Regions from separate parts of the Bacillus paramobilis genome, predicted to be linked through region 2. Evidence: predicted binding sites of a transcription regulator. Region 2 holds the regulator's gene; the other holds the start of a gene.

Region 1 (3,779 bases), 1.1 Mb from region 2:
TTGGTACATATTTTTTCTTTTTTAATGCACTGATTATTATCGCCGCTGGCTATGTGTATGGCTGGGAAAAAGCATTATATACTTTGGTGACTTTGTATGTCTCGACGCGAATTATCGATGCGATTCATACGCGGCATGTGAAGATTACAGCATTAATCGTTACGAAGAATGGGGCAGATGTACGAAAGGCGATTCATTCCCGTTTAGTGAGAGGGATTACAACTATCCCAGCAACAGGTGCTTATACAAATGAAAATAAAGAAATGTTAATGATTGTTATTACTCGTTATGAACTGTATGAATTAGAGAGGGTTATTAAACAAGTGGACCCAAGTGCATTTACAAACGTACTGCAAACGGTCGGGGTGTTTGGATTGTTTCGAAAAGATTAAAGAGGACCAAAGCTGGTCCTCTTTTTTAATGCAAATTCGTAATGTTTTGCAATTGCTCCTGCATTTCACGTAGCTGAACTTTTTCAGCTGTTGAAGAGTTTGCATAAGCAGAGTGCAAAGCGTTTTTTGCTCTATATACGAGATCTTGTTGCTCAGCACCGCTTGAACAAGTTACGGCATTTGCAACGGCATCTCTAGCTTGTTGGAATAGTAAGTTCCCCATTTAAACCCCTCCAAAAGAAGAGTTACTTCTCGCTTTTTCTGCCTCAGCTAATGTACCACGGTACGGGAATCTTGCATCATGCTTCATTACAGCATCGGCTCCTTGTTGGATAAAACGTTTTGATTTGTTCTTTTTACCCATTCGAAAAACCCCCTTTATTTAGCTGAAAACACTCGACGCGATAATCCGGCGTCTAATTATAGTATGAGCGTTTGGCGAGAAACTATAAGCAGGGAATTTTTAGATTACAACCCAAGAACCTCTTCTAAATATAGTGCAATACCATCTTCTTCATTCGTTAACGTCGTGTGGTTTGCGAGTGATTTTAATTCAGGAATAGCATTTCCCATTGCGATGCCGTGACCAGCAAATTCAATCATTTCAAAGTCGTTATCTTCATCACCGAAAGCGATAATTCGCTCTTGTGGAATGTTATAATGACTAGAAATTTTTTGTAATCCGACAGCTTTATTTAACCCGCTTTTTACAATTTCAATAATCGGCCAAGGTGCGCCCCATTTTCTATGGTCGATTACTTCAGCATGCATATCAGTTAAATGTTGACGAATTGCACTGGAATGCTCGTCATGTGCGTCAATTAATAAGCAAGTTGGATGATCGTTTAAAGTATTTAATAAGTCTCCTGTAAAAATCTTTGGAGAACCGAATTCGAAAATATGTTTTTTATCTTCATCAATTTCACGAACATACACATCGTCCATTACTTCAGCGTATATATTTTTTACGCCAAAATCAAAGCAAGCTCGGACAATTTCTTGTGCTGTTGCTAGCTCAAGAGGAGAGTGATGTGTTCCCCACTTTGAATCAAGAGGATGATGTACGTAAGCGCCGTTAAAGTTTACGATCGGTGTATTCAGACTAAGTTCTTTATAGTAATCAAAACTAGCACGGAATGGACGCCCTGTTGAAATAACGACAATATGTCCTTGTTCCTTTGCTTTTGCAATTGTATGTTTTGTTCGAGTGGAAATTATTTTGTTGTCTGTCAATAAAGTACCGTCTAAGTCTAATGCGATTAAATGCTGTTTATTCATAATTTCACCTCTTATAATAATTTTTTTGTTTCTATCTGTATTTCCGTTTTTAATATGCAGAAATAAGAGGTTAAGCTGGGTGAGACCACCAAAGATGGAAACTTCACTATATATCCATCTTACGTCGCAAAGCGCTACGGTGTCTACTATTTCTCGCTGGAAATTAAGAAAAGTCAACGTCTTTTTAGAAAGTTCAAACAATGTTTCTTTCATTATGTACAAATTGTGAAAAGGGTTACATTGCTCGTGTGAGGAAGTTTATAATGAACATGTAATCTTCTCGTATATGTTTGACTCTCCTTTGAAACTGGCCTATAGTAGGTTGGTTTCTTTTTTTTCTACAAATAGGAAAGAAATCCCTTCCTAAGCTTGTGTCATTCATGTATATGTACAAGAACGAAATGTAGTACTTGTTTCCTAAACATGACAGAAAAGCTTTCTATTAAAATGGTTATACTAATGAGGCAAAGACGTCATGGAAGGAGAATGGAAATGGGACAAAATCGCAGGTTTCGTTCTGGACAAAAAGCGCCAAATGATGGCATTTACGTAGAAATTGGTGAAACAGGAAGTATGGTAAAAGATCCGCAAATGGTGAAATTAACTGCCGGTGAAAAGTTTCCGGATAACACGAATCATAACCGTCAGTGGACATATAAAAGAAAACCGTAACAGAAGCCGCAATCATTATTGCGGCTTTTTTGTCGTTACACATTATAATTTCATTTACCGTATATTTTTCAATTGTATGATGAATGTTCCCTTTTTCTTTTTCCAATAATAAGTTTGAAAATACATAAGCAAAATTATTGTATAAAAAAGTCAGTTGGCGTATAATCAAATCAAAGGTCAAAGAAAGTCAAACATTTGGAGGACTGTAAAGATGGACTTAAATCAAATGACAACAAAAACACAAGAGGCGATTATGAGTGCCCAATCTTTAGCGGTATCTCATCATCATCAAGAAGTAGATACTGCTCATCTCTTGTTTACATTATTAGAAGAGCAAGATGGGTTAGCAGTGCGTATTTTTCAAAAAATGAATGTCGATATAGAAGCGTTAAAACAAGGTGCTGAAAGTTTAATTAAGAAAAAGCCTTCTGTAACGGGAAGTGGTGCAGAAGCAGGCAAATTATATATAACAGGTGCTCTGCAACAACTACTTGTAAGAGCAGGAAAAGAAGCAGAGAAATTGCAAGATGACTACATTTCAGTTGAACATGTATTGCTTGCTTTTTCAGAAGAAAAAGGCGATATAAATCAATTACTTACAAGATTTCATATTACGAAAGATAACTTATTACAGTCGTTAATGACAGTTCGGGGGAATCAAAGAGTGACTAGTCAAAATCCAGAAGCAACTTATGAAGCGTTAGAAAAATATGGACGTGATTTAGTGGCGGAAGTAAGAGCAGGGAAAATTGATCCTGTTATCGGCCGCGATAGTGAAATTCGCCGCGTAATTCGCATTCTTTCACGTAAAACGAAAAATAACCCAGTTTTAATTGGTGAGCCAGGTGTTGGTAAAACAGCAATCGTTGAAGGATTAGCGCAGCGTATTGTGAAAAAGGATGTACCAGAAGGGTTAAAAGATAGAACCATCTTTGCATTAGATATGAGTGCGCTTGTAGCTGGAGCGAAATTCCGTGGTGAGTTTGAAGAGCGCCTGCAAGCTGTATTAAATGAAATTAAAAAGAGTGAAGGCCGCATTTTATTATTCATTGATGAACTTCATACAATCGTCGGCGCTGGTAAAACAGAAGGTGCGATGGACGCAGGAAATATGTTAAAACCGATGCTTGCGCGTGGTGAACTACATTGTATCGGGGCGACAACATTAGATGAATATCGTAAATATATTGAGAAAGATCCAGCGCTAGAAAGACGTTTCCAACAAGTATTAGCAGAAGAACCAACTGTTGAAGATACAATTTCCATTTTACGTGGTTTAAAAGAGCGCTTTGAAATTTATCACGGTGTAAATATTCATGACCGTGCGATTGTAGCAGCATCTGTTTTATCAGATCGATATATTTCGGATCGTTTCTTACCAGATAAAGCAATTGATCTTGTTGATGAAGCGTGTGCAACGATTCGAACAGAGATTGA
Region 2 (20,426 bases):
AACATACCAAGAGTCATCAGTCATGATTAATTCTACTAATACATAACCTGGGAACACTTTTCTTTTCATTAATTTTTCTTTACCGTTTTTCATTTCTACTTCTACTTCTTCCGGGACAACAACACGGAAAATTTTATCTTGCATACCCATTGATTCTACACGTTTCTCTAGGTTTGCTTTTACTTTATTTTCATATCCAGAATAAGTATGGACAACATACCAACTTTTTTCCATTCATTTAGGACGAGCGTCCTTCCCTCCCTGACGTACATTTTTTTGCGCAAATGAAAAAACCCGTTCACCGGGCTTTTACACAGTTCTTATAAATAACATTATATCATGGATAAGTGCTTCTTATTCAAGAATTAACCAAGAATTAACCGAATTAAAGAAGAAATGCCCATATCAACCACTGCGAAGAAAATCGCAAAGAAGACAACTGTAGCGATAACAGTCGCTGTTGAACGGAGTAATTCATCTTTTTTAGGCCAACTTACTTTTTTCATTTCGCGACCTACATCGCCGAAAAAGTTCGTTAAACGCATCTACGGGACCTCCAGTGTATTATTTCAATTATTTATTTTGTTTCCTTGTGAACTGTATGCTGATTGCATGTTTTACAAAACTTTTTTATTTCAAGTCGCTCTACTGAGCTCGTATCTTTCATCGTAGAGTAGTTTCGATTTTTACACTCTTCACATGAGAGTACAACTTTTTTCCTCATTAGTTACACCAACCTTGTAACATTATGTCCCTAAAAATGTATCATACAACAAAAGACAATGTCAATGACATGCCTTTTGTACTCTCTACAAAAAGAAAACAGGTGATTTTTTACACCTGTAGTATTTGTTATGAATTTAAAGTGGTACTCTCTCTCATTTCCATATATCGTTCCAATTTCCGCTTGACTCTCTGTAAAGCGTTATCAATAGATTTCACATGTCTATTTAACTGTTCCGAAATCTCTTGATAAGAACGACCATCTAGATATAAAGAAAGAACTTTCCTTTCTAAATCGCTTAATAATTCAGATATTTTAGATTCTATGTCTGTATATTCTTCCTGACTTATAATCATTTCTTCAGGATCTGTTACCTTTGCTTCCGAAATAACATCTAATAACGTCCGATCAGATTCCTCATCATAAATCGGCTTATCTAAAGACACATATGAATTTAACGGAATATGCTTTTGCCTTGTTGCTGTTTTAATAGCGGTAATAATTTGTCGAGTGATACACAGTTCAGCAAATGCTTTGAATGAAGACAGCTTGTCCTCTTTATAATCACGAATCGCTTTAAACAATCCAATCATACCTTCTTGAACAATATCTTCTCGATCGGCACCCACTAAGAAATAAGATCTTGATTTCGCGCGAACAAAGTTCTTATATTTGTGAATCAAATATTCTAGAGCGTCAGTATTACCTTTTCGAACTAACTCAACGATTGCCTCATCCTCTAAATCACGAAATGTAACGTCGCCTACACTTACGAAGCCTGCTTCCACCTTGATCCCTCCGACCGCTATTTATTTAGCAATATTATACAGTAAAAAGATAAAGAGCGTCAATGCTTCAACGCTCTCCTCTTCTTAATTTTTCTAATTTTTCTGTAATATCTTTACTAAATATCTTTCGCATGGCGGGTTGCTTTTCTTTTGTGTCTTGCGTACGCCTTCTTACTTGTTGCTCCATCGCTTGTACTTCCAACTCTAATTCACGTGCCGATTTCCGAAGAGCACCTTGCGCAAATATAACCCATTGTTCCGTATAATCAGAAGTCGCAACATATATTTGCGTATTTATATTTCTAAGCTCAATCGCTAGTTGCTCTATCTTTTCATCTGCAGTTTGATTCTTCCTCGTGAATATGACTTCCACACGCGATTGTTTCATCTTTTTTTCAATACCTTGTACTGTATAAGCATCAAAGACTATCATTACTTTTGTACCAGTGTATCCTTGGTAATCCGCCATCTTATCAATCAGTGCATCCCTTGATGATTGCAAATCTACATCCCGTAGTTTCTTCAAGTCTCCCCAAGCTCCGATAATGTTGTAACCGTCAACGATTAAAATATCGTTCATTTTTTATTTACCAATTTCGTGACGCTTACGATATACCTCATACATTAACAAACTTGCGGCTACTGAAGCATTTAAGGATGTAACTTTACCGACCATCGGTAAAGTAATTAGGAAATCACATTTTTCACCAATAATACGACTCATACCTTTTCCTTCACTTCCAATTACTAATCCAATTGGCATTTTACCATCTAAATTACGGTAATCCGTTTTCCCTTTTGCATCTGTACCAGCAATCCAAAGTCCACGTTCTTTTAATTCATCGATTGTACGAGATAAATTCGTTACACGTGCAACAGGAATGTATTCAATTGCTCCAGTAGATGCTTTTGCAACTGACGCTGTAAGTCCCACAGCTCTTCTTTTCGGAATAATAATTCCATGAGCTCCTGTTGCATCCGCAGTACGCATAATAGAACCTAAGTTATGCGGGTCTTCAATTTCATCTAAAATTAAGAAAAACGGATCTTCATTACGCTTCTCTGCTACTTTAAATAGATCTTCTAGCTCAGCATATTGATACGCAGCCACTTGAGCAATTACACCTTGATGGTTCCCCTCAACTAATTGATCTAACTTCTTCTTTGGTGCATGTTGTAAAATAACCTTATTTTCTTTCGCTAGTGCTAGTACAATTTGTACTTGTCCTTTGGCAGCACCTTCTGCAATCCAAATTTTATTAATATCTCTTCCTGATCGTAACGCTTCAATTACAGGGTTACGTCCGATAATATATTCACTACTCATGATGATGTGCCCCCTTCCTTTTCTTCTAAAATAGCAATTGCCTTATATACAATTTCGTCTAATCTTTCGCGATTATTTAATAAATGATGATAGCCAATTAGCGCTTCAAAGGCTGTACTATATCGATATGTTTGTACATCTGTATTTTTCGGAACAGTACCTGAATTTGCATTACGCCCTCTTCTTAGTACCGCTTCTTCTTCCTCAGTTAAAAATGCTGTCTCTAATAAATGATAAACAACTTTCGCCTGTGCTTTTGCCGAAACAAAGTTTGTCCCTAATCGATGTAATTGGTTAGGACGAACTTTCCCTTTTTGGAGTAGGTGATAGCGGATATATTGTTCATATACCGCATCACCCATATATGCTAACGCTAAGCTGTTCAATTGCTTTGCATCAATCATTCTTATCCTCTTTTCCATCTTGTACCTTGAGCGGTATCTTCTAAAATAATATTACGATCTTTTAAATCATCACGAATTTGATCTGATAATGCAAAATCTCGATTTTTACGAGCTTCAATCCGCTTTTGAATAAGTGCCTCAATTTCTTCATCAAGCAACTCTTCTTGCGCTAATTCTAGCCCTAAAATATCAAATAATGTTTCAAGTTGTTTTACGTATGCTTCAATTACAACTGTAGACGTATGTTCTTCCAGTAAATATTGATTTGCATGATTTGCTACATTATATAATTCAGTGATTGCATTAGCAGTGTTGAAGTCATCATTCATCGCTTCTTCAAATGCAGTCTGGAATTTTTCCAGTTCAGCTAACCATTTCTCATTATGATCTGTTAACTCAGTACTACTTTCCATACGGTGTTTTAAGTTACCGTAAGCCGTTTTAATTCTTTCCAGTCCGTTATTTGTGCTTTGTAATAACTCTTCACTGAAATTAATTGGGTGACGGTAATGTACCGATAACATAAAGAATCTAATTAGCTGCGGATCATATTGCTTAATGATATCGTGAACTAAAATGAAGTTCCCCAGTGACTTAGACATCTTCTCATTATTAATATTAATATATCCATTGTGCATCCAATACCGTGCAAATGTTTTTCCTGTTAATGCTTCAGACTGTGCAATTTCATTCTCATGATGAGGAAATGCCAAGTCTTGACCACCAGCATGAATATCGATTGTATCTCCTAAGTATTTACGCGCCATTGCCGAGCATTCAATATGCCAGCCCGGACGACCGTTCCCCCAAGGGCTTTCCCAGAAGATTTCTCCTTCTTTCGCAGCTTTCCATAAAGCAAAATCAAGAGGGTCTTGTTTCTTTTCTCCTACTTCAATGCGTGCACCGTGACGTAAGTCTGCGATTGGTTGATGTGATAATTTACCGTACCCTTCGAATTCCTTCGTTCTAAAGTACACATCACCTTCTGATTCATATGCATATCCTTTATTCACAAGTTCTTGAATAAATTCAATAATAATGTCCATATTTTCCGTTACACGCGGATGAACTGTTGCATGTTTGCAACCTAGTGCCGTTACATCTTCAAAATACGCTTCAACGAAACGGTCCGCAATTGTCGGCACATCTTCCCCTAATTCATTTGCTGCTTTAATTAGTTTATCATCTACGTCAGTAAAGTTAGATACATACTGCACATCATAACCTTTATATTCTAAATAACGGCGTACCGTATCAAATACCATAGGTGGTCTTGCGTTCCCAATGTGAATATAGTTATAAACTGTAGGTCCGCACACATACATCTTTACCTTATTTTCTTCTAATGGAGTAAACTCTTCCTTTTGACGCGTTAACGTATTATAAATGTGAATAGTCATTTTTACCCTTCCTTTCTACCTTTACTTCAAGTTGTTTTTTCAATTTATCAAGTTCTACTTCCATGACCTTTAACTTATCAAAAATTGGGTCTGGAAGGTCAGAATGATTTAATTCTTGACCGATCTTTACTCCATTTTGAATAACGACTCGGCCAGGTATACCTACAACTGTAGAATGTGCAGGGACTTCTTTTAATACAACAGACCCTGCTCCAATTTTAGAGTTCTCTCCAACTGTAATAGAACCTAGTACTTTAGCACCTGTTGCAATTAATACATTATCCTGAATTGTAGGGTGCCTCTTTCCCTTTTCTTTACCCGTACCACCTAATGTAACCCCTTGATAGATTGTTACATTATCGCCAATTTCGCACGTTTCTCCAATTACAACCCCCATTCCATGGTCTATGAAAAAACGACGACCAATTGTTGCTCCTGGATGAATCTCGATGCCAGTAAAGAAACGACTAACTTGTGAGATCCAACGTGCAATAAAGAAGAAATTCTTTTTATAAAAAGAATGTGCAATTCGATGGGCCCAAACTGCATGTAATCCAGAGTAAGTCAAAATGACTTCGAAATAACTTCTTGCCGCTGGATCCTGTTCAAAAACGACTTCAATATCTTCCCGAAGCCTCTGAAACATCGACGTTCCCTCCCCTTTATGGGCTGCTTTTTCGAGCGAACTAAATCCCTACTTATCTTCCTAAACCTTTATACACGCAGATAAAACTTATACTCATACCCAGTTTTACGGTATAAAAAAAGACGCCTCTGTCATATTGACAGAGACGCCTTATAAGCGCGGTTCCACTCTGTTTAGGCTAAAAAAAGCCTCAAACTCATCTCTGATAACGGTGTACACCGCTTCTGCTTACTTTACGCCCTAAGACGTTTCGCAAAACAATTTGCTGTTCAGCAGAAGACTCGAAGGGGCATTTCAAAAATCCGCTTATAAACCACTTCCAGCCTAAAGGTGGTTCTCTCTGTAAAAAGCCTGATTTTCTACTTCTCCTTCTCGTCGCTTTTCCTTATTAGGTTTTAAGTATACTTATTATATTTCTAAACCTAGAAAATGTTAACCAATTACTTTTTGAAGACGATTTAAAACTTTTTCTTTTCCAAGAAGTGCAATAGCATTAGGAAGCTCTGGACCATGTGTTTGACCAGTAGTTGCAACACGGATTGGCATAAATAAGTTTTTACCTTTATGACCTGTTTCCTTTTGAACTGCTTTAATAGCCGCCTTAATTGCTGCTGGTTCCATCTCTTCTAGTGCTTCTACTTGACCAGCAAATGCACGAAGTACTTCTGGTACTTGTTCACCTTTTAATACTTCTTGTCCTTCTTCTTCATGATCAACATGATCTTTGAAGAACATTTCAGAAAGCTCTACAATTTCAGCTCCAAAACTCATTTGTTCATGATATAACGCAATTACATCACGAATCCAAGCTTGTTCTTGTTCACTTAAAGTTTCACCTATACGTCCAGCTTTCACTAGATGCGGTAAGCTTAATTCTACCACCGTATCTAAGTCTTGCTTTTTCATATATTGGTTGTTCATCCATTTTAATTTTTGAGAATCAAATAATGCAGGCGATTTTGATAAACGAGCTGCATCGAACATTTTGATAAACTCTTCTTGAGAGAAGATTTCTTCTTCTCCTACTGGCGACCAACCTAGTAGTGCAATAAAGTTAAAGATTGCTTCTGGAAGATATCCAAGCTCTTTATATTGCTCAATAAATTGAATAATAGATTCATCACGCTTACTTAATTTTTTACGGCTTTCATTTACAATTAAAGTCATATGACCAAATTGCGGGATATCCCAACCGAAAGCTTCATAAATCATCATTTGTTTTGGCGTATTTGAAATATGATCATCACCACGAAGTACGTGTGTAATTTCCATTAAATGATCATCTACTGCTACCGCAAAATTATAAGTTGGAATTCCATCTTTTTTCACGATAACGAAATCACCGAAATCATTTGAATGGAATGCAACTTCATCTTTTACGATATCTTTAAATGTGTAATCACGGTCAGCTGGCACACGGAAACGAATACTTGGAATACGTCCCTCAGCTTCAAATTCTTTCACTTGTGCTTCAGTTAAATCACGGTGGTTACCTGCGTAACGAGGTGTTTCACCACGAGAGATTTGCCCTTCACGTTCTGCTTCTAGCTCTTCTTCTGTCATATAACATTTGTAAGCTAAACCACGCTCTAGTAAATCTTCATATAATTTTTTATAAATATCTAAACGCTCTGTTTGACGATATGGTCCAAATTCACCACCAACATCAACACCTTCATCCCAGTCCATACCGAGCCATTTCAAGTATTTTAATTGGCTTTCTTCTCCACCAGCAACATTACGTTTTACATCAGTATCTTCAATACGAATAATAAACTTACCATCTTGATGACGAGCAAATAAATAATTAAATAATGCCGTACGCGCATTTCCGATATGTAAGTGTCCTGTTGGACTTGGCGCATAGCGCACTCTCACTTGCTTTTCCATAATTGGTACACCTTCCATTCTTAATGTCAACACATTCTATAATTGTACACCAAACAAATGTGATTATCCATCTTACGAATTAAAAACCATATTATTTTTTCTGTAATAAAACAACTGCTTGAGAAGCAATTCCTTCTTCTCTACCTGTAAATCCTAATTTTTCTGTTGTTGTTGCCTTTACATTGATATTATCAATAGACGTTTCTAATAGTTCACTAATGCGTTGACGCATACTTTCAATATGTGGTGCCATCTTTGGCTTTTGAGCAATAATTGTACAATCTAGATTCCCTAACTCGTAACCTTGTTCACGTACAAATTCCCAAACCTTTTGCAGCAATACAGCTGAATCAGCATCTTTAAAGGCAGGATCTGTATCAGGGAAATGCTTTCCAATATCCCCAGCTGCAATTGCACCTAAACATGCGTCTGCAATCGTATGTAACAATACGTCTGCGTCTGAATGACCAATTAATCCTTTCTCATGAGGAATTGTAATTCCACCAATAATTAACGGTCTGCCTTCCGCAAATTCATGCACATCAAAACCTTGTCCAATTCGAAACATTTTTTACATCCTCCTCAAGCTAAACTACATAGCTTTATGATTCTATATTATATCGCTATCCTTATAAAGAAAAGCCCGGCTGTTGCCGAGCTTTTCTTCGCTATAATCATCACTGTCATTTCTTTTGAACATGAAGGAAACTTTCAGCAATTAATAAATCCTCTGGAGTCGTCACTTTAATATTATAGTAACTCCCCTCTACTACACCTACTTGCTTCCCGATACGTTCTACGAGACTTGCATCATCTGTACCAAGGAAACAACTCTGTTTCGCACTTCTATGAGCTTCTAACAAAAGAGAAACAGCGAACCCTTGTGGTGTTTGTACAGCTTTAAGCTGAGATCTTTCTACCGTTTCAACAACGATATCCTGCTCTACTTTCTTAACTGTATCTTTCACTGGTACCGCACAAATGGATGCTCCATATCTTTCCGCTGCAGTTAATACATCTTGAATCACTTTATTCGTTACAAATGGACGCGCACCGTCATGTACAAGAACATACTCAACATCACTAGTATGCTGAATGGCGTTATATACACTATCTTGTCTTTCGGCTCCACCCTGAATAAATTGTACTGGCTTTTCAATTGGATACTTCTGCATTAATTCTTCAAAATAAGGACGTTCCTCTTCGTTAATTGCCATAATAATACTTTTGCACGCTTTATCTGTTTCAAAAGCACGTAACGTATGCACAATAATCGGTACTTCATTAATAAGTAAGAACAACTTATTTTTATCGGCACCCATCCGCTTACCTTGACCAGCTGCTGGAATAATTAATGTATACATATTAATAATCCTCTACTTATAATGCTTTTTCTAATAATTTACGTTTGGCGAAAATCATACGACCAGCCGATGTTTGTAACACACTAGTAACAAGCACATCGAGTTGTGAACCTACATATTCTCTACCATCTTCTACTACAATCATCGTGCCATCATCTAAGTATGCAACACCTTGATTTTGTTCTTTTCCATCTTTGACAACATAAACACTTAGTTCTTCACCTGGGAGTACAACAGGTTTAATTGCATTAGCTAAATCGTTAATATTTAACACCGTTACCCCTTGTAATTCAGAAACTTTGTTTAAGTTGAAATCATTCGTTACTACCGTTCCACCAGTGATTTTCGCCAACTTTACAAGTTTGCTATCCACTTCTTGAATATCATCGAAATCGCCTTCATAAATTTCTACCGGAATCGGCATCTCTTTTTGAATACGATTTAAAATATCTAATCCCCTGCGACCACGATTACGTTTTAAAGCATCAGAAGAATCGGCAATGTGCTGAAGTTCTTCTAACACGAATTGTGGAATCACAATTGTTCCTTCTAAAAACTTCGTTTGGCAAATATCAGCAATACGTCCGTCGATAATTACACTCGTATCGAGAATTTTCCAATGAGTTGTAGATTCTTCTACCTCTGTTTCAGTTTCTTCATTATCACTATTATTATTTTTCTTCTTTCCACGTTGTGGTAGTGTAAATAATCCTAGCAATTCATTCCTCTTTTTAAACCCTACTTGGAATCCTAAGTATCCAAGTAAAAGAGTAAAGAATACTTGCAACACTGTACTAATAACTGGAATTGTAAATTCACGAATTGGTATTAAAATTAAATACGCAACAATAAGCCCAGAGATTAAACCTAATGTACCAAATAAAACATCCGCTACAGGCGCCTTTACAAGAGCCTCTTCAATATGCTTGATAAGTTGAACGATATAATCTACAAGCCAAAATGTTGTTAAAAATAAAATAATTGCACCAATAATTGCACGAGCATACGATCCTTCCAATAAAGGAACGGCACCGATGTCTAATACATTAATAACTTTTGGGATTAAGTAAATCCCTAACGCTCCCCCAATTACTAGAAAGAAGAGCTGTACAATCCGTTTTAACATCCAACCACCTCCTACTCATTATTAACCATTGTTTCGCTAATCAAAACGCCGAATGCAAAAGCGGACGTGTTTTTTTATAAATAGTTTTATTTACCAATATATCATATCATATACCAAAAGTGTTCTAGTGTCGTTATATTATGGAATCAATGTAATATTCTTAATTGTGTCTACTCATATAGAGATGCTCTTGGATTCTTTTTAGGCCTTCTCGTATTTTCTTCGCCCTGACTTCTCCAATTCCTTCCACATCATCCAATTCATTAATAGTCGCTCGACAAACACCTTGCAAAGTCTTAAACCGATTAATTAAATTTTCAATGATAAGTGGCGGAACGCGCGAAATTTTGCTTGTGATTCGGTATCCTCTCGGCGTCACACTTTCTTCTAAACTCGTTTGCCCTGGGTAGCCAAGCAATTTAACTAAATCGCTATCCTCTAGAAGTTGTGTGTTCGCAAGCTCTTGTAACTTTTTCAAAATTTGATGATGGTCTTGTGTTTTTTCTTGGTAATAATCTTTAATTAATAACGCTGCCTCTGCCTCTAAATCAGCTAGTAGTTCTGTAAGTTGTAAACGAATTAACCTACCTTCTGTTCCTAACTCATGAATATAGCTCAATATTTCATTTTTAATACGCAGTACCATTTCAACACTATGTAACACATGAACCACCTCGGACATTGTAACGACTTCTTCAAATTCTAGAATGCCCAAATTCGTAATACCATCATTCCATACGGCCTTATATTTTTCTAACGTTTGAATAGCTTGATTTGCCTTTGTTAAAATAACACCTATATCCTTTAGTGTATAACGTAAATTCCCTTGATATAGTGTAATTACGTTACGTCTTTGTGAAATAGCCACAACGAGACTACCTGTCTGCTTTGCTACACGCTCTGCCGTCCGATGGCGCATACCTGTTTCAATAGAATCAATAGATGCCTCTGGAACTAACTGTGCATTTGCAATTAAAATTTTACTTCCAGTTTCATTTAAAATAAGTGCCCCATCCATTTTGGCTAATTCGTATAAACTAGCAGGAGAGAATGCACAATTAATGTGAAATCCTCCATCAACAATACTTTTAATTTGTTCATTATATCCAAGAACAATTAGTCCCCCTGTTTGTGCGCGAAGCACATTATCTATCCCTTCGCGCAGTGGTGTTCCTGGGGCCACGAGCTGTAAAATATTAATCATACTTTTGACACGTTGCTTGTTTTCTTCCATAGCCTAGCCTCCTAATGTCAAACGAAGCGCTTCCCCTAAATTAGATACACCTACTACCTCAATCCCATCCGGGATTGTCCATCCCCCCAAATTTTTTCTAGGAATAATAGCACGTTGAAATCCTAATTTAGCTGCTTCTTGTACACGTTGTTCAATTCTTGATACTCTTCTTATTTCTCCAGTTAATCCTACTTCTCCTATTACTGCATCAGTTGGTGTCGTAGGTTTATCTCTAAAACTTGAAGCAATACTTAAAGCCACAGCTAAATCAATTGCTGGTTCATCTAATTTCAAACCACCCGCTACTTTTAAATATGCGTCTTGGTTTTGCAATAATAAACCTGTTCTTTTTTCTAGCACTGCCATAATAAGCGATACACGGTTATGATCAATTCCCGTCGCCATTCTTCGAGGGTTTCCAAAACTAGTAGGGGAGATTAATGCTTGTATTTCTACTAAAACCGGTCTTGTTCCTTCCATTGAGGCAACTACTGTTGATCCTGCGACTCCAACGGGTCTTTCCTCAAGAAAAATTTCAGAAGGGTTTAAGACTTCCGCAAGACCAAGCTCTTTCATTTCAAAAATACCCATTTCATTCGTGGAACCAAAACGATTCTTCACAGCTCGCAAGATACGATATGTATGATGACGATCTCCTTCAAAGTAAAGAACTGCATCGACCATATGTTCTAACATACGAGGTCCTGCAATTGCCCCCTCTTTTGTTACATGTCCGACGATAAAAATAGGAATTCCTTTCGTTTTTGCAAGTTTCATTAATTCCGCTGTACATTCACGTACTTGTGCCACACTTCCCGGCGCTGACGTTACCTCAGGTAAATGTATCGTTTGAATGGAATCAATAACAACAAAAGCTGGATTCATCTCTTCAATGTGTGCAGCAATTCGCTGCAAATCTGTCTCTGCTACAACAAATAGATTACTACCCTTTACATGCAAACGATCTGCACGAAGTTTAATCTGTTTTGCCGATTCTTCACCTGATATATATAGTACATCATATGAAGAATCTGCTAATTGTGATGAAATCTGTAATAGCAATGTTGATTTTCCAATACCAGGGTCTCCACCAATAAGTACTAAAGATCCATCTACAATCCCACCACCAAGTACACGGTTAAACTCTTGGAATTTCGTTTCAATACGTGCCTCAGATTTTGTTTCTACTTCTGTTAGGCGTCTTGGTTTTGTTACTTCTGATTGAATTGCATTGGCATAATTAAGGCGTCTTGATGATACAACCGGTTCCATCTCTTCAACAAGTGTATTCCATTGACCACAACCAGGGCATTTCCCCATATATTTTGGTGACTGATAACCACACTCTTGACATGTGAATTTTGTTTTCTTTTTAGCCATATCGTTTTATATTTCACTTCACTTTCATCTATAAACAGTTTATCCTTCTCGTACAAGAAAGAGGGCTATCTCGTAGCCCTCTTAGTTTGTCTATACTTATTTTACCTTTTCAGCACTATGAATGACAAATGTTTCCCCTTCAACATCAAAGATAACTTTTTGTCCTTTCTCAATAGCACCTTTTAAAAGTTCTTCCGACAGTCTATCTTCTACATGTTTCTGAATTGCTCTACGAAGCGGACGAGCACCGTATTCTCGGTCAAATCCTTTATCAGCAATGGCTGAAATTGCTCCTTCTGTTAAATGCAATTCAATTTCTTGCTCTTTTAAGCGATTCACTAACTGATTTACCATAAGTGTTACAATCTCTTGAATATGTTTTTTCTCAAGCATATGGAACACGATAATTTCATCAATACGGTTTAAGAATTCTGGACGAAATGCCTTTTTCAGTTCATCCATTACCTTACCTTTCATATCTGAATAATCGCGGCTCTCATCTTGTACGTTAAATCCAAGATGTTTATTACGTTTTAACGCGTCTGCACCAACGTTAGATGTCATAATAACAATTGTATTACGGAAATCAACTGTACGCCCTTTAGAATCCGTTAAACGACCATCTTCTAATACTTGTAGTAAAATGTTAAACACATCAGGGTGAGCTTTCTCTACTTCATCTAATAGGACAACTGAATATGGCTTACGGCGAACCTTTTCTGTTAATTGTCCACCTTCTTCATATCCAACATATCCTGGAGGAGATCCAACCAAACGAGAAGTAGAATGCTTCTCCATATACTCAGACATATCGATGCGAATCATTGCATCCTCATCACCGAACATAGATTCCGCTAATGCTCTTGCTAGCTCCGTTTTACCTACACCTGTTGGTCCTAAGAAAATAAATGAACCAATCGGACGTTTCGGATCTTTCAATCCCGCTCTAGCACGACGAACAGCTTTCGCCACAGCCACTACTGCTTCATCTTGACCAATAACACGATCGTGAAGGATCGATTCTAAGTTTAACAATTTATCAGTCTCTGTTTGTGCAAGTTTAGAAACCGGTATACGAGTCCACGTAGAAACGACATTTGCAATATCTTCTACTGTCACTTCTGAGTTTTCTTTTCCTTGTTGCTCTTTCCATTGACGCTTCGTATCTTCTAACTTCTCACGTAAGCGTTGTTCCATATCACGTAAGGAAGCAGCTTTTTCAAATTCTTGACTTTGCACAGCTGCATCTTTTTCTTTTCTAATTTCCTCAAGCTTCACTTCAAGCTCTTTTAGATTTGGTGGTGTTGTATAAGAACGTAAGCGAACCTTGGAAGCAGCTTCATCAATTAAGTCAATTGCCTTATCTGGTAAGAAACGATCTGTAATATAACGGTCTGAAAGCTTTACAGCTGCATCAATTGCATCATCTGTAATAGATACACGGTGATGTGCCTCGTAACGATCACGTAAACCTTTCAAGATTTGAGTTGATTCGTCTAAACTTGGCTCATCAACGTGAATTGGTTGGAATCGTCTCTCTAAAGCCGCATCTTTTTCAATATATTTACGATATTCATCTAAAGTTGTTGCCCCAATACATTGTAATTCTCCGCGTGCTAAAGATGGTTTTAAAATGTTCGATGCATCAATAGCACCTTCTGCTCCACCTGCACCAATTAATGTATGAAGTTCATCAATAAATAGAATAATGTTGCCAGCTTGACGGATTTCATCCATAACTTTCTTTAAACGATCTTCAAATTCACCACGATATTTCGTTCCAGCTACAACTGTACCCATATCTAGTGTCATAACACGCTTATCTCTTAATGTTTCAGGAACTTCATTATTTACAATTTGTTGTGCTAATCCTTCTGCAATTGCCGTTTTACCCACACCAGGCTCTCCAATTAATACAGGATTGTTTTTTGTTCTACGGCTTAAAACTTCAATTACACGTTGAATTTCTTTACCACGCCCGATAACAGGATCTAGACGATTCTCACGTGCAACAACTGTTAAATCACGCGCTAAGCTATCCAGTGTCGGTGTATTTGCATTTGTTGAAGAACCACCTTGGTGACCTGAACTTGCTTCATTACTTCCAAGAAGTTGCAATACTTGTTGTCTTGCCTTATTTAGGCTAACACCCAAGTTATTTAAAACACGTGCTGCTACACCTTCACCTTCACGGATTAAACCAAGTAAGATATGTTCTGTTCCAACGTAAGAATGACCTAATTTACGAGCTTCATCCATTGACAACTCAATAACCTTTTTGGCACGCGGTGTATAATGTACAGTTTGAGAAGCTTCTGTTCCGCGTCCAATTAATGCTTCTACCTCTTTTTGAACTTTCTCGGGACTTAATCCAAGAGCAATTAACGCTTTTGCTGCAATTCCTTCACCTTCACGTACAAGCCCAAGTAAAATATGTTCTGTTCCAATATTATTATGCCCAATACGAATTGCTTCCTCTTGAGATAAAGCTAATACTTTCTGTGCTCTTTCTGTAAATCTTCCAAACATCATAGAAATCGCCTCCTACTTGCGCTTAGTTTTTTTCAATACGTAATCGCTCACGGATTAAGGTTGCTCTTCGATAATCTCTTTCTTCTGGTCCTAAAGGTCCACCTGCATATTGTTGTAAAATACCTGGTTGTGTAAGAACCATTAGCTCAGTCAAAATATTTCTCGATACACCTTTTATATATCCTAAATCAATACCAAGTCGTACATCTGATAAGCAAGTGGCCGCTTCCGCAGATTGAATTAACCGACTGTTTGCTAGTATGCCATAAGAGCGATAAACTTTATCTTCAAGCTCAATACTTGAATTTTGTACAATTAATTCTCTAGCCATTTTTTCTTGCTGTATGATTTGTTGAATGACACTCTTTAAATCTGCAATAATGTCTTCTTCAGATTTTCCTAGCGTCATTTGATTTGACACTTGAAATATATTACCTAACGCTTCGCTACCTTCACCGTATATTCCTCTTACTACTAACCCTAATTTTTGAATTACTTGTATAATACGGCTAATTCTTTTCGTTAAAACGAGTCCCGGTAAGTGAATCATTACAGAAGCCCTCAATCCTGTACCAACGTTAGTAGGACAGCTCGTTATATATCCAAGTGATTCATCAAAAGCATATTCAACCTCTTCCTCTATCCAATTATCTATTTGATTGGCACTTTGAAGGGCCTCTGATAACTGCAACCCTGAAAATAAGCACTGAATCCTAATATGGTCTTCTTCATTAAGCATAACACTAATATGTTCGCTTCCTGACAATAGACATGCTCCATATTCTGTTCCTGCAAGGTTAGGACTAATTAAATGCTTTTCAACTAATACTCTCCTTTGAAGAGGCGTTAATTCATTCATTTTTAATAGTTCAAACTCTCCAAAAGGTTCTACCGTTTTATTTATAAATTCCTTTTTAAATAATTCATGAATCTGTTTAGCTTCTTCTTCGTTTTGCATAGTAGAGAATTGATATTTTTTAAAATTACGAGCCAAACGTATTCGACTACTTAAAACAATATCAGAATCAGGGCCATCCCCCTTCATCCATGGACTAATCGCTTCATTCATAATTTTGTCCAGTGACATAGAACTATTCCCCCTCTCTATGCTCACTAAGCTGATTTTCAAGACCTCGAATTTTATCCCTTACTTCAGCAGCTTTCTCAAACTCCTCTTTCTGTACGTATTGTCTCAGAATGAGTTTTAGTTCATCTAATTCTTTCTTTAAGTGAATATTTCCTTCTATACGTTCCGGAATTTTTCCACAATGATCTGTATGTCCGCCGTGAAGACGTTTTAATAATGGCTTTAAATGTTCCTTAAATGTATCGTAACAAGAAGCACATCCAAAACGTCCCACCTTTGTAAATTGCTCATATGTCATCTTACAATCTGGACACCTTAATATACTTGTATTCGAAAGCCCATTTTGTCCTTCTTCAAACGTTGTTGATCCACCATGTAATAACCCAGCAAATAAATCATGGAATGAAAAGTTAGACTGCGGCGATTGAAAGAAAGACGTATAGCCACTTTGTTCTGCACATTGCTCACAAAGATGTACTTCCGTCTTCTGTTCGTTGATTACTTTTGTATAATGTAAAGTTGCTGGTCTTATATTACAGTTTTGACAAGTCATCACTATCCCACCTTTACAACAGGAACGATCTATCTCATAATATTTTTCATACATTACTAGATTGTTCACTTTCCCTTATTCGTTTAAATAAAAGTGCGTGTTCTTTTTTCAAAACTCCTACAATATTTAACTGCCTTATATCTTAGTTATTATTCTTTTACAAAAGCTGTATTTATTTATATTTCAGTGTTCTTAACATTGCGCATAATATTCGAGCCCTAAGTTCATCTCGAGAAGGAACATCCATTGATAATACAGAACGATCTAGTACACTTAACATAAGTTTAGCTTCACGATTTGTTATGATTCCCTCTTCTATTAAACGTATAATCATACTCTCTGCATTCCCTTGCGCAACGCTATGATCAATAATATGAAGCATTTGATCGATAATGTCTATATCGTCATGCAGTTTGACTTTTATAATGCGAATGTAACCTCCTCCACCACGTTTACTTTCTACTACAAATCCTCTTTCTATCGTAAAACGGGTATTGATTACATAATTGATTTGAGATGGTACGCACTCGAATCGATCCGCAATCTCATTTCTTTTGATTTCAATCACATTATTATTACTTAAGTCAATAACTTGCTTTAGATATTGCTCAATGATATCAGATATATTTCTCATTTATCCGCCACCTTTATTGACTTTGACTATCTTTGACTTTAATTATATACGTATTAATAAAATTTGCAACTCTTTTGCTTATTCACTATCCTAGCCACATTCCCTTGTATTTAATCAAAATAATAATTATTTAAACACATTTTTTAATTACTATGGATTATAAAAGAAAACACGAAAAAACACGAGTCAAATGACTCGTGTTTAATTGCTTGGCGACGTCCTACTCTCACAGGGACAAGGTCCCAACTACCATCGGCGCTAGAGAGCTTAACTTCCGTGTTCGGTATGGGAACGGGTGTGACCTCTCTGCCATCATCACCAAACTATGAAGGCATATTCCTTCAAAACTAGATAACATTTGCTACATATTATATGGTTAAGTCCTCGATCTATTAGTATTCGTCAGCTCCACATGTCACCATGCTTCCACCTCGAACCTATCAACCTGATCATCTTTCAGGGATCTTACTAGCTTACGCTATGGGAAATCTCATCTTGAGGGGGGCTTCATGCTTAGATGCTTTCAGCACTTATCCCTTCCGCACATAGCTACCCAGCTATGCCCTTGGCAGAACAACTGGTACACCAGCGGTGCGTCCATCCCGGTCCTCTCGTACTAAGGACAGCTCCTCTCAAATTTCCTACGCCCACGACGGATAGGGACCGAACTGTCTCACGACGTTCTGAACCCAGCTCGCGTACCGCTTTAATGGGCGAACAGCCCAACCCTTGGGACCGACTACAGCCCCAGGATGCGATGAGCCGACATCGAGGTGCCAAACCTCCCCGTCGATGTGGACTCTTGGGGGAGATAAGCCTGTTATCCCCGGGGTAGCTTTTATCCGTTGAGCGATGGCCCTTCCATGCGGAACCACCGGATCACTAAGCCCGACTTTCGTCCCTGCTCGACTTGTAGGTCTCGCAGTCAAGCTCCCTTATGCCTTTGCACTCTACGAATGATTTCCAACCATTCTGAGGGAACCTTTGGGCGCCTCCGTTACACTTTAGGAGGCGACCGCCCCAGTCAAACTGCCCACCTGACACTGTCTCCCGGGTCGATAAGACCCGTAGGTTAGAATTTCAATACAGTCAGGGCGGTATCCCACCAGCGCCTCCACCGAAGCTAGCGCTCCGGTTTCAATGGCTCCCGCCTATCCTGTACAAACTGTACCAAAATTCAATATCAGGCTACAGTAAAGCTCCACGGGGTCTTTCCGTCCTGTCGCGGGTAACCTGCATCTTCACAGGTACTATAATTTCACCGAGTCTCTGGTTGAGACAGTGCCCAAATCGTTACACCTTTCGTGCGGGTCGGAACTTACCCGACAAGGAATTTCGCTACCTTAGGACCGTTATAGTTACGGCCGCCGTTTACTGGGGCTTCAGTTCAGAGCTTCGCTTACGCTAACCCCTCTCCTTAACCTTCCAGCACCGGGCAGGTGTCACCCCCTATACTTCGCCTTACGGCTTCGCAGAGAGCTGTGTTTTTGCTAAACAGTCGCTTGGGCCTATTCACTGCGGCTTTCCGTTAAGAAAGCACCCCTTCTCCCGAAGTTACGGGGTCATTTTGCCGAGTTCCTTAACCAGAGTTCTCTCGCACACCTTAGGATTCTCTCCTCGCCTACCTGTGTCGGTTTGCGGTACAGGCACCTTTTATCTCGCTAGAAGCTTTTCTTGGCAGCGGGGAATCAAAGACTTCGCTCCATAAGGAGCTTCCCCATCACAGCTCAGCCTTCACGATAAGCGGATTTGCCTACTTATCAGCCTAACTGCTTGGACGTGCACAACCAATCGCACGCTTCTTCTATCCTTCTGCGTCCCTCCATTGCTCAAACGATAAAGAGGTGGTACAGGAATATCAACCTGTTGTCCATCGCCTACGCCTGTCGGCCTCGGCTTAGGTCCTGACTAACCCTGAGCGGACGAGCCTTCCTCAGGAAACCTTAGGCATTCGGTGGACGGGATTCTCACCCGTCTTTCGCTACTCATACCGGCATTCTCACTTCTAAGCGCTCCACCAGTCCTTCCGGTCTGACTTCACTGCACTTAGAACGCTCCCCTACCACTGATACCATTGGTATCAATTCGCAGCTTCGGTGGTGTATTTAGCCCCGGTACATTTTCGGCGCAGAGTCACTCGACTAGTGAGCTATTACGCACTCTTTAAATGGTGGCTGCTTCTAAGCCAACATCCTAGTTGTCTAAGCAACTCCACATCCTTTTCCACTTAATACACACTTTGGGACCTTAGCTGGCGATCTGGGCTGTTTCCCTCTTGACTACGGATCTTATCACTCGCAGTCTGACTCCTAAGGATAAGTCATTGGCATTCGGAGTTTGACTGAATTCGGTAATCCGATGAGGACCCCTAGTTCAATCAGTGCTCTACCTCCAAGACTCTTACACTTAAGGCTAGCCCTAAAGCTATTTCGGGGAGAACCAGCTATCTCCAGGTTCGATTGGAATTTCTCCGCTACCCACACCTCATCCCCGCACTTTTCAACGTGCGTGGGTTCGGGCCTCCATTCAGTGTTACCTGAACTTCACCCTGGACATGGGTAGATCACCTGGTTTCGGGTCTACGACCACGTACTAAACGCCCTATTCAGACTCGCTTTCGCTGCGGCTCCGCCTCTTCAGCTTAACCTCGCACGGGATCGTAACTCGCCGGTTCATTCTACAAAAGGCACGCCATCACCCATTAACGGGCTCTGACTATTTGTAGGCACACGGTTTCAGGATCTCTTTCACTCCCCTTCCGGGGTGCTTTTCACCTTTCCCTCACGGTACTGGTTCACTATCGATCACTAGGGAGTATTTAGCCTTGGGAGATGGTCCTCCCAGATTCCGACGGAATTTCACGTGTTCCGCCGTACTCAGGATACATTCAAGAGAGAACGAAGTTTCGACTACGGGGTTGTTACCCTCTACGACGGACCTTTCCAGGTCGCTTCGTCTACCTCGTTCCTTTGTAACTCCGTATAGAATGTCCTACAACCCCAAGAGGCAAGCCTCTTGGTTTGGGCTATGTTCCGTTTCGCTCGCCGCTACTCAGGAAATCGCATTTGCTTTCTCTTCCTCCAGGTACTTAGATGTTTCAGTTCCCTGGGTCTGTCTTCCTTACCCTATGTATTCAGGTAAGGATACCATACCATTACGTATGGTGGGTTTCCCCATTCGGAAATCTTCGGATCAAAGCTTACTTACAGCTCCCCGAAGCATATCGGCGTTAGTCCCGTCCTTCATCGACTCCTAGTGTCAAGGCATCCACCGTGCGCCCTTTCTAACTTAACCAAACTAAAAATTAAAAAATATGAGCTACACTGTTATCTAGTTT

What was found. Region 2 encodes CtsR, which represses protease genes until heat stress. Its sites were predicted from a motif close to ATGGTCAATAAAGGTCAAACA; they were not measured.
Region 1: a site for CtsR is predicted at 2,516-2,536, ahead of clpB (ATP-dependent chaperone ClpB). Genes of this name have one in related genera too.

The regions. Positions count from the first base shown of each region.
Region 1 covers NZ_CP151108.1:4,101,384-4,105,162, reverse strand. The annotation lists gene AABL52_RS21020 (YitT family protein) at 1-392, shown strand, start outside; gene AABL52_RS21015 (DUF3813 domain-containing protein) at 418-615, opposite strand; gene AABL52_RS21010 (hypothetical protein) at 616-756, opposite strand; gene AABL52_RS21005 (Cof-type HAD-IIB family hydrolase) at 861-1,670, opposite strand; gene AABL52_RS21000 (YjzC family protein) at 2,163-2,342, shown strand; gene clpB (ATP-dependent chaperone ClpB) at 2,554-3,779, shown strand, end outside.
Region 2 covers NZ_CP151108.1:5,178,045-5,198,470, forward strand. The annotation lists gene nusG (transcription termination/antitermination protein NusG) at 1-234, opposite strand, end outside; gene secE (preprotein translocase subunit SecE) at 366-545, opposite strand; gene rpmG (50S ribosomal protein L33) at 578-724, opposite strand; gene AABL52_RS26500 (RNA polymerase sporulation sigma factor SigH) at 853-1,512, opposite strand; gene AABL52_RS26505 (NYN domain-containing protein) at 1,580-2,092, opposite strand; gene rlmB (23S rRNA (guanosine(2251)-2'-O)-methyltransferase RlmB) at 2,096-2,839, opposite strand; gene AABL52_RS26515 (Mini-ribonuclease 3) at 2,836-3,243, opposite strand; gene cysS (cysteine--tRNA ligase) at 3,246-4,643, opposite strand; gene cysE (serine O-acetyltransferase) at 4,624-5,289, opposite strand; T-box leader at 5,428-5,674, opposite strand; gene gltX (glutamate--tRNA ligase) at 5,722-7,179, opposite strand; gene ispF (2-C-methyl-D-erythritol 2,4-cyclodiphosphate synthase) at 7,271-7,747, opposite strand; gene ispD (2-C-methyl-D-erythritol 4-phosphate cytidylyltransferase) at 7,863-8,543, opposite strand; gene AABL52_RS26545 (PIN/TRAM domain-containing protein) at 8,560-9,669, opposite strand; gene disA (DNA integrity scanning diadenylate cyclase DisA) at 9,830-10,903, opposite strand; gene radA (DNA repair protein RadA) at 10,907-12,283, opposite strand; gene clpC (ATP-dependent protease ATP-binding subunit ClpC) at 12,380-14,815, opposite strand; gene AABL52_RS26565 (protein arginine kinase) at 14,838-15,902, opposite strand; gene AABL52_RS26570 (UvrB/UvrC motif-containing protein) at 15,907-16,455, opposite strand; gene ctsR (transcriptional regulator CtsR) at 16,628-17,089, opposite strand; rRNA gene rrf (5S ribosomal RNA) at 17,297-17,412, opposite strand; rRNA gene AABL52_RS26585 (23S ribosomal RNA) at 17,462-20,383, opposite strand.